One region of the Trinickia acidisoli genome, then DNA from elsewhere that is predicted to be linked to it. Evidence: riboswitches for the same ligand, from Rfam matches in the RefSeq annotation. Region 1 holds a riboswitch; the other holds the start of a gene.
What was found. A riboswitch is a leader RNA that binds a small molecule or an ion and turns the genes downstream of it on or off. The one in region 1 is predicted to bind glycine.

Region 1 (6,629 bases):
GCGTTGCGCGTCTTCACGGGCAGCGCGCTCGCGGTCAAGTCGTACGCGAGAATCATCGAATCGAAATGCGTCTCGTCGATCGGATCGAAGCTCGGCTGATAGGTCGTGGCCCAGGCCAGCAGGAAACGGTCGACGAGGCGCAGATAACGTTCCTCGCCCGTCGCGCGCCAGACCAGCGCCGCATCGCGCATGAGCTCGAGATCCTGCTCGGCCTCGACGCTCTGGTCGTGGATCCCTTCGTGCGGCAGCGTGCCTTCGGTGTGCAAGTGTGCGAGCGGCTTCGGCTGATCGTTCAGCCGTGCCGCGACACGCTTGACGAGCGCCTGCACCGCGGGCGCCGCGCTCGCGCGCTCGCTCGTCTGCATAGCCGGCGCCGCGCAGAAGTTCATCGCCGCGCGCGCCGCCCCGGCGGGCGCGAGCATGCCCGCGCAGGCGATCAGCCAGGCCGCGAGGGATGCCCCCGGCCGCAGCCCCGGCCGTTCGTCGATACGCAAGCCCGGTGTGCGCCATTGCGCGCGGGGTATGTGCGCCGGCACCGTCTGCACCTCTCGTCCCATCGGTCGCTCCTTCTGTAGCTTGATCCGCGGTGTGAGATGGTAGCCGGTATTGCCGACGAGCGACGCACGCCCGCTTGCCGCAGCCGCCGTCAGGCGTAATCCGCGATAGGCACGCAAGAGCAGAACAGATTGCGGTCGCCGTAAGCATTGTCAGCGCGGCCGACGGGCGGCCAGTACTTGCGCGTCACGAGCGACGGCAGCGGGTAGGCCGCCGCCTCGCGCGAGTACGCATGCGGCCACTCGTTGGCCGTCACGACCGCCGCCGTATGCGGCGCATGCTTGAGCGGGTTGTCCTCGCGATCGGCACGCCCTTGTTCGACGGCGCGAATCTCCTCGCGAATCGCGATCATCGCCTCGATGAAGCGGTCGAGCTCCTCCTTCGATTCGGACTCGGTCGGCTCGACCATCAGCGTGCCCGGCACCGGGAAGCTCATCGTCGGCGCATGGAAGCCATAGTCGGCCAAACGCTTGGCGACGTCGTCGACGGAAATCCCGCTCGCGTCCTTGATCGGGCGCAGGTCGAGGATGCACTCGTGCGCGACGAGCCCGCCGGGGCCCGAGTACAGCACCGGATAGTGCGACGCCAGGCATTTGGCGACGTAGTTCGCGTTCAGAATCGCCACTTCCGTCGCCGCCGTCAGGTTCTTCGCGCCCATCATCGCGACATACATCCACGAGATCGGCAAAATCGACGCCGAGCCGTACGGCGCGGCCGAGACGGCACCGATACCGTTCTCGGCGCGACGATAGCCCGATGAAGTCTGGTTCGGCAGGAACTGCGCCAGATGCGCGCCGACCGCGACCGGACCAACGCCAGGGCCGCCGCCGCCGTGCGGGATGCAGAACGTCTTGTGCAGGTTCAAGTGCGAAACGTCGCCGCCGAACTGCCCCGGCGCCGTGAGCCCGACCATCGCGTTCATGTTCGCGCCGTCGACATAGACTTGCCCGCCGTGGGCATGCACGATCTCGCAGATCTCGCGCACGTTCTGCTCGAACACGCCGTGTGTCGACGGGTAGGTGATCATGATCGCCGCGAGCCGCGCCGCATGCTCGGCCGCCTTCGCCTGCAAGTCTTCGATGTCGACGTTGCCCTGCTCGTCGCAGCCGACGACGACGACTTTCATCCCCGCCATATGCGCCGACGCCGGATTCGTGCCGTGCGCCGAAGCCGGAATCAGGCAGACGTCGCGATGGCCCTCGCCGCGTGCCGCGTGATAGGCGTGGATGATCAAGAGGCCCGCGTACTCGCCTTGCGAGCCCGCGTTCGGCTGCAGCGAAACGGCCGCGTAGCCCGTGGCCGCGACGAGCATCTGTTCGAGCTGATCGATCATTTCGCGGTAGCCGACCGTCTGCTCGGCCGGCGCGAACGGGTGGATCTGCGAAAACTCGGGCCACGTGACAGGTAGCATCTCCGAGGTCGCGTTCAGCTTCATCGTGCACGAGCCGAGCGGAATCATCGAGCGGTCGAGCGCAAGATCCTTGTCGGCCAGGCTGCGCAGATAGCGCAGCATCTCCGTTTCCGAATGGTGACGGTTGAAGACGTGGTGCGTGAGGTAGGCGCTCGTGCGCGCGAGCGCGGCGGGCAGCGCGGCCGAATCGCCGCCTTGGCCTTGCTCCTCGGCGCGCGTGAGCGCCGCATCGAGCGCGTCGACGTGCGGCACGTCGATCGCGCCGGCCGCATGCGCGAAGAGCGAGAGCAAATCGGCGAGATCGGCACGCTTGGTCGTCTCGTCCACCGAAACGCCGACCTGCGTATCGCTCACGCGGCGCAGATTGATGCGCATACGCTTGGCGGCATCGTGCGCAGCCGCCGTGCGCGAGCCCGTCTCGATCGTCAGCGTGTCGAAGAAGGTGTCGTTGGCAAGCGTGTAGCCGAGTTGCTTCACGCCGGCGGCAAGCAGCGCCGCCACGCGATGCACGCGCCGGGCGATCGATTTCAAACCATGAGGCCCGTGATAGACGGCGTACATGCTCGCCATGATCGCGAGCAGCGCTTGCGCCGTGCAAACGTTGGAAGTGGCCTTCTCGCGGCGAATGTGCTGCTCGCGCGTTTGCAGCGCGAGGCGCAGCGCGCTCTTGCCTTGCGCATCGACGGTCACGCCGACGAGCCGGCCCGGCATCTGCCGCTTGAATTCGTCGCGCACGGCCATGTACGCGGCATGCGGCCCGCCGAAGCCGATCGGCACGCCGAAACGTTGCGAAGTGCCGACCGCGACGTCGGCGCCCCACTCGCCCGGGGGCGTCAGCAGCGTGAGCGCGAGCAGATCGGCCGCGACGACGACATGGCCGCCCGCCGCATGCACGGCTTGCGCGAGCGCGCGGTAGTCGCGTACGTCGCCGTTCGCGCCCGGATATTGCAGCAGCACGCCGAACGCGCTCGCGCCGGCCGCGGCCTCCGCCGGACCGACCCGCACGTCGATGCCGATCGGCTCGGCGCGCGTGCGCACGACTTCGATCGTCTGCGGCAGCACGTCGTCAGCCACATAGAAAACGTTCGACTTCGATTTGCCGGCGCGCTGCAGCAGCGTCATCGCTTCGGCCGCGGCGGTTGCTTCGTCGAGCAGTGAGGCATTGGAGATTTCAAGCCCGGTCAAGTCGCCGATCATCTGCTGAAAGTTGAGCAGCGCCTCGAGCCGGCCTTGCGAGATTTCGGGTTGATACGGCGTATAGGCCGTGTACCACGCCGGATTCTCGAGCACGTTGCGCAAAATGACGGCCGGCGTGTGCGTGTTGTAATAACCCTGCCCGATGTAGGTGCGGAACACCTCGTTCTTGTCCGCGAGCTCGCGCAGCCGCGCGAGCGCCTCGGCCTCGCTGCGCGGCTGCTCGAACGGGCCGAGCGGTAGCGTGTCGGCGCGGCGGATCGCCCGTGGGATCACGGCATCGATCAGCGCGGCGCGCGACTCGAAACCGAGCGCCGCCAGCATCTTGTGCTGATCGGCGTCATCCGGGCCGATGTGCCGCTCGGCAAAAGCGTCATGCGCTTCGAGCGCGGCGAGCGAGAGAGGGGAGCGGTTCATCAGACGATCCGGATGTTCGAGCTTCATGATAGGGCAGCTTGTAGTACGCGGCTTGTAGTGCAACTTGGGGGGCGCGGCGGTTCGGGCTCAGGGCCGCAAAACGCGCCGCGCGGCAGGAAACGTAAGGAACGGCTCAGCCGACGAGCTTCTGATAGGCGGCGGCATCGAGCAGCTTGTCGACCGAGCCGGCGTCCGCGAGCTTCACCTTGAACAGCCAGCTTGCGTAGGCGTCCTCGTTGACGGCGTCGGGCGTGTCGACGATCGCATCGTTGACGGCGACGATCTCGCCCGAAACGGGTGAGTAGATGTCGGAGGCCGCCTTCACCGATTCGACGACGCCGATCGCATCGCCGGCCGCGATCGTCTTGCCGACCGAGGGCAGCTCGAGGAAAACGATGTCGCCGAGCGTCTCTTGCGCGTGGTCGGTGATGCCCACCGACACCGTGCCGTCAGCTTCGGTTCTGATCCACTCATGTTCCTCGGTGTATTTCAGATCGGCCGGGACGTTGCTCATTTGAAGCTCCTGGGGAAATAGGAAATGCGTTGAATTGAAAGCGTAAGGACCGAGACGCGCGCGGGGCCGCGCCTTCGATTTAGGCGACGAGCACCTTGCCGCCCCGCACGAACGGCAGTTTTACCACGCTTGCGGGCAGCGCCTTGTCCCGGATCTGAACCTGTACGCGCTCGCCGGGGCACACCCCCTTCGGCACGCGCGCGAATGCGATCGATTCCTGCATCGTCGGCGAGAACGTACCGCTCGTGATTTCGCCTTCGCCAAGCGGTGTCAGTACCTTTTGGTGCGCACGCAGCACGCCGCCGGCCTTGCCGTTTTCTTTTTGCAGGACGAGGCCGACGAACACGTACCGCGAGCCGTCGCGCTCGAGGGCGGCGCGGCCCACGAAATCGCGCGGGGCGGCCAGATCGACGGTCCAGGCAAGCCCGGCGTCGAGCGGGGATACGTCTTCGTCCATGTCCTGGCCGTACAGATTCATGCCCGCTTCGAGCCGCAGCGTATCGCGCGCGCCGAGCCCGCACGGATGCACGCCGGCCGCTTGCAGCGCTTGCCAGAGCGCGACGACCTGCGCCGCCGGCACAATGATTTCGAAGCCGTCCTCGCCGGTGTAGCCCGTGCGCGCAATCGTCAGCTCGCCGTACGGCGCAACGCTCACGCGCGCCGCGTTGAACGGCTTGAGCGCTTCGGTCGCCTCGCGCACAGCGGGCAGCACCTGCCAGACCTTCGCGCGCGCGTTCGGTCCCTGGGCGGCGACGATCGCGAGATCGCGACGCGGCGTGATGGCGAGGCCGAAGCCGCGCTCCTCGTTCAACCGCTTGAACCAGGCGATGTCCTTCTCGGCCGTGCCGGCATTGACGACGACGCGAAAGCAGTCGTCAGCGAAAAAGTAGACGATCAGATCGTCGATGACGCCACCGCGCTCGTTCAGCATGCACGAATAGAGGGCCCGGCCCGGCGTTTGCAGCTTGCCGACGTTGTTGGCGATCGCATACTCGAAAAACGCACGGGCGCGCGCGCCGGCGAAATCGACGACGCACATGTGCGAGACGTCGAACATCCCGGCATCGCCGCGTACGGCTTGGTGTTCGTCGATCTGCGAGCCGTAGTTGACGGGCATGTCCCAGCCGCCGAAATCGACCATGCGCGCATTGAGGGCACGGTGAGCGGCGTTGAGCGGGGTGTGTTTCAGTTCGGTCATGAAGGTCTCGGCACGCAAAGGTTCGCGAAAACAAAAAAGGGCCATGCCGATCGACGCGCGCGCGGCTCGATTGCCTGCGGCGAATACGGTGCATGCCCCCTCTGTCCTCGGTACCTGAGAGATTGCGCCGGCGGGACGAATACGTTTCCCGCTCGATGCGCGCGCCCCTTCGGTGGGCGACTTGCTCGCGCGTGCGGCCGCGGATTGCGGACTTCGGCGCACCGCTGCGAGCTATCGCCACTCTCCAGAGTGCGAAAAACCCAGCTCACGCGGGGCCTTTCGACGCGGTCGGTCCTTTTGCCTGAGAGTTTGTGGGTGTGCCCCTTCGGCGGCGTCGCCGGCGGGCCGAAAAACCCTACCGCGAGCGCGCTCTCCCGACGCGTGCGCGAAATTTACGCGAGCGTAATGGGGTTGTCAAATGCAGGGGTTGTCAAATGCCGGGGTTGTCAAATGCCGGGATTGCAAATGAAGGGGGTTGTCGACTGAACGTGCGATGCGCCTCAGCAGGCAGCGCCAAGACGAGCTAACTTACACATATGCGCGACGAACGACGAACGCACCGCTCGGTCCATCCTGAACGTCGATGGGAATAGCGGCGCGCGCAGCTCCGTCTAACGGAGCAACGTAGGCGATCGCGCCGGCAGCAACACAGAGGAGGAAAATCATGTCGAACCGAAACCGATTCTGCTGCACCGACCCCGACATCGGCCTGCTGGCCGCGGGTCGCGTGCGGTTCGCGTCGAGCGAGGCGCTCGAGCACGCGATGACGCCGCTGATCGAACGCGCGCGCACCGTGCCGACGGGCACCCTGGCCGACGTCTTCCGCGACGTCGATGCCGACGCGCTACTGTTCGTCGCGGCCTGGCGCGTGATTCGGTTCGAGGCGGCCGAGCGCACCGTCGTCGATGCGATCGCACACGCCATCGAACCGTTGCGCAGCGAGGCCACACCCGAATGGGTCGACGTCGCCGCGCCTGCCGGCGCATGGACGTCAGGACGCAGCGGGCCCGGCGAGTGCCTGGTGCTCCTGCGCCAACTGCTGGAAAAACCCGACGATGCGATACAGGCAAGCTGGATCGACAAGGTTCTGCTGGCGTTGAACAGCGATGCGGAGCCGCCCGACGGCTTGATCTCGGCCAACTTCTTCGCGACGCACGACGATGCCTCGGTACTCGCCTTCGCGCGCTGGATGAGCGCCGACGCCCATCGCGAGGCGCTCGCAAGCGGCCACTACGGACATGGGAACGTCGGCACATCGCAGCTCTGGCAAACGACGCGCGAACATCCGGGTATTCGCGCCGATCACGAGGTGTGCCGGTACGTAAGGGTGTCGTAGCGCG
Region 2 (6,629 bases), on a different contig from region 1:
GCGGCAGTGGCGGCGAGGGGCGTCATCGCGGCGGTGACGGCACCGAGCGGCGCGTGCGCTTTCTCGAACCGATGACGGCCGTTATGCTCGCCAACCGCCGTCTCGTGCCGCCGTTCGGGCTCGCAGGCGGAGCACCGGGCGCAAGCGGCGTGAATTGGATCGAGCGCAAGGACGGCACGCGCGAGGATTTCGGCGCGCGGCATCGGATGCAGGTAACGGCAGACGATGTCGTCGTGATTCAGACACCGGGGGGAGGCGGATACGGCGCGGCTTGAGAACGTGTCGTAATGAGTTGTAGTGTGTTGGAGTAAGTTGCATCGGAGGCGGCGTCGCGGCATTGGCTGTGGCGCCGCCTTTCGCTTGAGTGAGTCACGCTGCGCTCCCGTTGAATCGCTGCTTCATGGCTCTCCCGCCACAGACCTTCATCAGACCTTCATCCGGCCGTTGCAAGATTTGCAATCGCACTGATATGCTGTGATCCCACTGCCGCGGCTGAGCACTGCACCGCCCAAGCATCTGGTAAAAACCCTGATAAGTAGTATCACGATAACAGGCAAGGAGGTGAATACCTATGCCAGCATTTGCGTCGCCAGTATTCACCGTCTTTAACCACGGGACATGCGCCAGCCGCGATGGGACCGGCGAAATCGTCGCTGAATTCGGCCGTCTCGCCGCGGGCACCGAATATAAAGACTTTCTCATTTGCGATGGCCCCGGCAGCAGCCCGACGACGAGCGTGATCCCGGGGCAATTCAATCCGTTCACGCGCGACAAGCAGCCCAAGGCGACTTTCGGCAACAAGGAATTAGGTCATACCCACATTAATTGGAAGGTGACCGGCGTGATGTCGGGCGCGGGGTGGGATGACAACGTCATGCACGCCGTCGCGACGATCGCGGAACTGAGCCCTGCCCCGAAAACGGTGAACATGCTCGGGTGGAGCCGCGGCGCAGTGACTTGCACGAAGCTCGCCTATAAGCTTCGCGAGATCTTCCCTGACATCGCCGTCAACATTTTCGCCGTCGATCCTGTCGCCGGGATAGGCAATAAGAGTGACGTCGACGCCAGCACTATCCGCGGCAACGTCAAGAATTATTTAGCAGTCCTATCGATGCACGAGACCCGAGGCTTCTTCAAGCCTCAAGATGCCAAGCGCGTGACGTTCACCAATGCCGCGACGAACGCGGTGTTCGTACCGTTTCCGGGCAATCACAGCGGCCAAGTCAATCTCGACAAGAACGTGAGCAAGAACCAGGGCGAAGCGGCCCAGATGGTATGGTTCCTAGCGTGGAAGTTTCTCGATCATTTCGGAACGCGGTTCATTTCGCCTCCTTCGCCCAGTTACAACGAATTGGAACAGTGCAACTTGTACGCGAAGATGAAGCAGAAGATGCCGGGGTACAAGAAAACGAGCCCGGGCACGATTGCATCGGCTTTCATGGGCGGCGGCAAGACGCGGGACTACCTCAATAACCGCATCGATCAGTACGTCAAGTTCTCTGACTTCTTTATCAGCGAGCACCATCGCCGCATATTCAAGCGGACGCTGCCTCATTTGTATCGGTGGGTGTTCGAGAATCAGGGAAGCGATACGGCGGCGGTCATTCAAGATTTCAAGAAGGCGGAATTCTATCCGGCGCTCAAGCAGACGCTGGTCGATGCCGGGTTCCAGCAGACGCGACTGAGCGGGGTGCCCACGGTACTGTTGCCGATTCGCGGCGGCGGACAACAGGCGGTCGACATCTCCGCGCAGCAGCTCACGGCGAGCATGTCGAGCATGGGTCTTTATGTTTGATCGATGAGTTCAAGGGGCGCTTGCGCGCCCGCTCAGTCGTTAGCCCGTTGTAACTTACGGGCTAGTCGCGCCTTCCAAGCAGATCGAGATACGCCGCGAGCGTGCGTTCAAGCGCCTCGGCAACGAGTCGCGTAATGATGCTGTACTCGCCCGTCACGCATGCCCGATCCAGCGCCTCGTAGTAAGCCAGACGCTCCTCTTGTCGAATCACCGCCGGCGGATAACCGGACTTCATCAACTCGAGATTGAGAAGCAGCCGGCCCGTTCGGCCGTTTCCATCGGAGAACGGATGAATTTTCGCGAACCGTGTATGCAGCTCGGCAGCACGCGCGACGGGGTGCGTATCCGTTGCGCTCGCATGCCAGCCGATGAGCGCGTCCATTTCGGCCGGCAGCAGCGAGAAATCCGGAGGCGTCGTGCTTGCGCCCGAGATCACCGCGTTCTCACGGCGATACTGGCCCGCCTCTTTATCGTCGATACCCTTGAGCACGCGAGCGTGAATATGACGGATCTGTGACTCCGATAGTCCCTCGTCACTACCGACGATGTCCTCGACGTAGAGAATCGCGTCGCGGTGATTCGTCACTGCGATATGTTCGCGAAGCAATTTTCCGCCTACCGCGATTCCCTCGAGCACGACCTTCGTTTCATGCAGCGAAAGCGTGTTGCCCTCGATCGCATTCGAGTGATAGGTCAATTCCAGCATCAGCGCGTCACGCAGCGACCCCAGCGTATTGAGCGGCAGCGGACGTGCCACGTCGAGTTTTGCCTTGTCGGCATCGATAGTGTGGAGCAAGGCGTGTAAGGACGAATCCATGAAGTCACCGGTGCGTTCGGAAGGCCCACATTGTATCGCTCCGGCGTATGCCGGAGCCGCTTGCCTTCGCTTGAACCGAATCGAGCCGAACCGGGCGGCCCCGTGCGACGCAGGACTCGCCCTACTCGACCGAATCAAGCGCCTTGACGACCGCCGACCGCTACGGGACGCACGCGAGCCGCCACCGCATCATCAGACACCAGTTGCGCAACGCCTTCCGCCGTGGCGGCCGACAATGTCCAGCCAAGATGCCCATGCCCCGTGTTGTAGAACACGCCGCGGCGACGGCCCCGGCCAACCCTCGGCAGCATGCTCGGCAACATCGGGCGCAAGCCTGCCCACGGAATGACGCGCGAAGTCGAGACCGCGGGAAAATGCGTCCGGACCCATCGAACGAGCGGTTCGATGCGATTCGCTCGAATGTCGCGATTCGCGCCGTTCAGTTCGGCCGTCCCCGCCACTCGAAAGCGATCGACACCGAGGCGGCTGGTCACGATTTTCGCGCGGTCGTCGAGCAGGCTCACCCACGGCGCGGCCTCCCGACTCGATGGATCGTCGAGCGATACGGTAATCGAATAGCCCTTCACGGGGTACACGTTGACGTGATCGCCGACATATGCGGCAAGCGCACGGCTGCCAACGCCCGCGCAAATCACGACGCGATCGAACATGCCCATTTCGTCGCGGCCTTCGCGCTGCGCCGCGATCGCAATCTCACCGTCGCTCGATCCGTCGATCGATTGCACCGCCGTGTCGTAGCGAAACTCGACGCCAAGGCGTTCGCACGCCTGAGCGAGGCCGCGCGTGAACTTATGGATATCGCCCGTCGAATCCGATTCCGTGAAAAAACCGCCATAGAACTGGCCGTGAAGCGTCGGCTCGATTGCGCGAATCTCGTCGGGCGTAACGGACCGCCGATCGAGTCCTCCTTCGCGCAGCAGCGTGTTCACCTTCGACGCAGCTTCGAATTCCGAGCGCGTCGCGTAGAAATGCAGAATACCGCGCTGCTCGAGATCGAACTCGATCGCTTCGCGCTGCGCGATGGAAAACAAATGCTCGCGCGCGGCGATCGCGAGGCGAACGGTTTCGATCGTGTTGCTGCGATAGTGGGGAATCTGCCGTAGGAATTCACCGATCCAACTGTATTTGTGCCAACTCGGACGCGGATTCATCAGCAACGGCGCGTCGCGCTTGAACATCCAACGTAAGCCTTTGAGCACCGTCGCGCGGCTGTTCCAGACTTCGGCATTGCTGGCCGACAATTGCCCGCCGTTCGCAAACGACGTTTCCATCGCGGCATAGCGATGACGTTCAAGGACGGTGACGCGGTGGCCGCGCCGAGCGAGCGCGTAAGCAGTGGTGACGCCGGTGATACCGGCGCCGATAACGGCAATTCGTGACATGACATGGTCCAGAGTTCGTTGGGCATCGCCGGCCGATAACAACCGGCGTCGATGCCCCATCTGTCCATGTACCTGAGAGTTTCGCCCGCGCACTTGCCGCGCGGGCTCCCCTTCGGTGGGCGCGCATGGCGCCGCTCTCCAGATGTTCCGGCTGCGAGGTCCTTTTGCCTGAGAGTTTCCGGGGCGGTTGCTCCGTCGGCGTCGCTCGAATCGAGCGATCTCTTCCATGCAGCGTGATGGAACGCGCTAAGGCTAGCCTTGGACGGAAAATTCGGCAAGCGATTTCTTTTCGTCGAAAACGACCTTCACCGTATCGAGTGCCGCCAAAAAGTCCGACGCGTCGAAAATTTCACCGAGACTGACGACGCCGCCCTTCGATACGGACTTCCCGCTCAGCAATCGCTCTGTGGCCTCGACGATGATCGGTGCGCTGACCGCATAAATGTCCTGCCCCGTGGCAGTCACGCGACGCGTTACCCCGCTCTGCGCAACGACGACATCCATGACGAATTGCTGCGCGGATCGTCCCATATCGTCGTGCGGCTGGGGCGGCGGCGTATTCGGATCGCGAAGTTCACGCAGAGCGGCGAGGCCGAACCAAGATTCGAGCGTGTCGACACGCAAATGACGCGACACGGTCAGCACTTCGGTAAAGGGGAGCATGACAACCTCCGCATCGCCCAGCACCTCGGCGAACGACCACGCGCCCTCCGGCATCGGCGAAGGCAGCGGTGTCAGCTTCCCGCTACGCTGAACGAACCTCGTCGCATGATTGCGTTCACCGGTCACGCGTGTGCCGCGCGTCGGATGCCAACTGTCGAGGCCGACGGCGATATCGACTCTTTCGATCGGCTGATCGGCATCCACGGCTGCCGTGACGAGCAAATCGGCGAGACCGCCGTAAAACGCCGCCGCGGGGATAAGACTGACGCCGGCGTCACGCGCACCGGCATGGCGCTGGTCGATGATCGCTTGGAGCGCTGGCTGTTCCGCAGTGACGTCGAGATAAGGTATTCCCGCGCGCAACGCTGCATCGACGATCGGCAGCGCGGTATCGAGAAACGGCCCCGCGCAATTGATGACGGCATGCGCCCCGCGGATTGCGGCGTCGAGTTGTTGGGGATCGTCAGTCGAAGCAACTCGCCACGGGCTGTCGTCGTTGGCACTGATTTCCTTCAGGCGCTCTGCATCGCGTCCGATACGAACGACACCAAAGCCGCGCCGCTTCAATTCGGCCACGACGAAGCGCCCCGTATGGCCCGTAGCACCGTACACCGCGACAGTCATTTTGTTGTTCATGTTCGACTCCGAGTTGGAATGGTGACTTTATAGTACAGATCTGTAGCGTCGTCAATACAGATCTGTAGCGAATAAGATACCGATCTGTATCGAAATCTACGCCGCACGCTTCGTAGTGCTATCATCGACGCCAATGCAGATGCATAAGGAACGTTCGAGGCCGACCAAGATGAAGAAGGGAGAACAAGCGCAGGGCGCGGCACCCGATACGCGCGAACGTATCTTGCGGACCGCCAGCGAGCTCTTCTATCGGGAGGGAACGCGCGCGGTGGGTGTGGATCTGATCGTGGCGAAGTCTGGTGTCGCCAAGACGAGCCTATATCGCCACTTCGCGACGAAGGACGATCTGATCGAAGCCTTTCTGCTGCGCGAGGACGAGGATTTTTGGCAACATTGGGACGCGGTGGCGGCCGAGCACAAAGGTGCGCCGCGCGAAGAACTCGATGCCCAGCTTCAATGGATCGGCGATCGCATTGCACGCCCCGGTTATCGCGGCTGCCCGCAAATCAACATCGCGGCGGAATACGCCGACGACAAACACCCGGCCCGCAAGGTTGCCGTAGCGCACAAGCGAGAACTGCGTCGGCGGCTGGCGGAATTGGCGGGCGCCATGCACGTCGATGAGCCCGAGACCTTCGCTTTGAGGTTTGGGACGATCATCGACGGCGCGCTCAGCAGCGGGCGGGCGCTGCATGCGCAAGGGCCTGCGCGGTTTCTGCAAGCGTTGGCGCAGATGCTGATACCAACGAAGAAACCGAAGCGAAAATCGGCCCCGCTTTAAAGGCCCCAGGCCCGTCAATAAATTTCCGGCACGATCATCTCGGTCGGCACGGGCTGACGAATGTACTCCGCGTTGTGCACGCGCTCCGGCAGCATGACGGTCGGATGTTCGACCTCACGATACGGCACCTGGCTCAGTAGGTGATGGATGCAATTCAAGCGGGCACGCTTCTTGTCGACGGCCTGCACGACCCACCACGGCGCTTCCGGATGGTGTGAGCGCTGCAACATCACTTCCTTTGTCTGCGTATAAGCTTCCCAACGGCGCCGGCTTTCGAGGTCCATCGGGCTCAGCTTCCATTGCTTGAGTGGATCGTGGATGCGCGCCTGGAAGCGGATTTCCTGTTCCTCGTCCGTGATCGAAAACCAGTACTTCAGGATCTGGATGCCGCTTCTCACGAGCATCTTTTCGAACTCGGGCACCGAGCGGAAGAATTCTTCGTACTCCTCATCATTGCAGAAGCCCATCACGCGCTCGACGCCCGCGCGGTTGTACCAACTGCGGTCGAACAGCACCATTTCGCCACCCGCGGGA

Region 2: linked by a shared signal. The riboswitch ahead of J3485_RS25700 (D-amino acid dehydrogenase) and the one ahead of gcvT (glycine cleavage system aminomethyltransferase GcvT) in region 1 are both predicted to bind glycine.

What each region holds. Positions count from the first base shown of each region.
Region 1 covers NZ_JAFLRG010000001.1:32,613-39,241, reverse strand. The annotation lists gene J3485_RS00180 (alginate lyase family protein) at 1-422, opposite strand, end outside; gene gcvP (aminomethyl-transferring glycine dehydrogenase) at 647-3,604, opposite strand; gene gcvH (glycine cleavage system protein GcvH) at 3,711-4,091, opposite strand; gene gcvT (glycine cleavage system aminomethyltransferase GcvT) at 4,171-5,289, opposite strand; glycine riboswitch at 5,381-5,547, opposite strand; glycine riboswitch at 5,568-5,676, opposite strand; gene J3485_RS00160 (hypothetical protein) at 5,954-6,625, shown strand.
Region 2 covers NZ_JAFLRG010000002.1:1,653,084-1,659,712, forward strand. The annotation lists gene J3485_RS25685 (hydantoinase B/oxoprolinase family protein) at 1-275, shown strand, start outside; gene J3485_RS25690 (DUF5621 domain-containing protein) at 572-1,795, shown strand; gene J3485_RS25695 (Fic family protein) at 1,857-2,612, opposite strand; gene J3485_RS25700 (D-amino acid dehydrogenase) at 2,747-4,015, opposite strand; glycine riboswitch at 4,162-4,252, opposite strand; gene J3485_RS25705 (saccharopine dehydrogenase family protein) at 4,268-5,314, opposite strand; gene J3485_RS25710 (TetR/AcrR family transcriptional regulator) at 5,484-6,095, shown strand; gene ppk2 (polyphosphate kinase 2) at 6,110-6,629, opposite strand, start outside.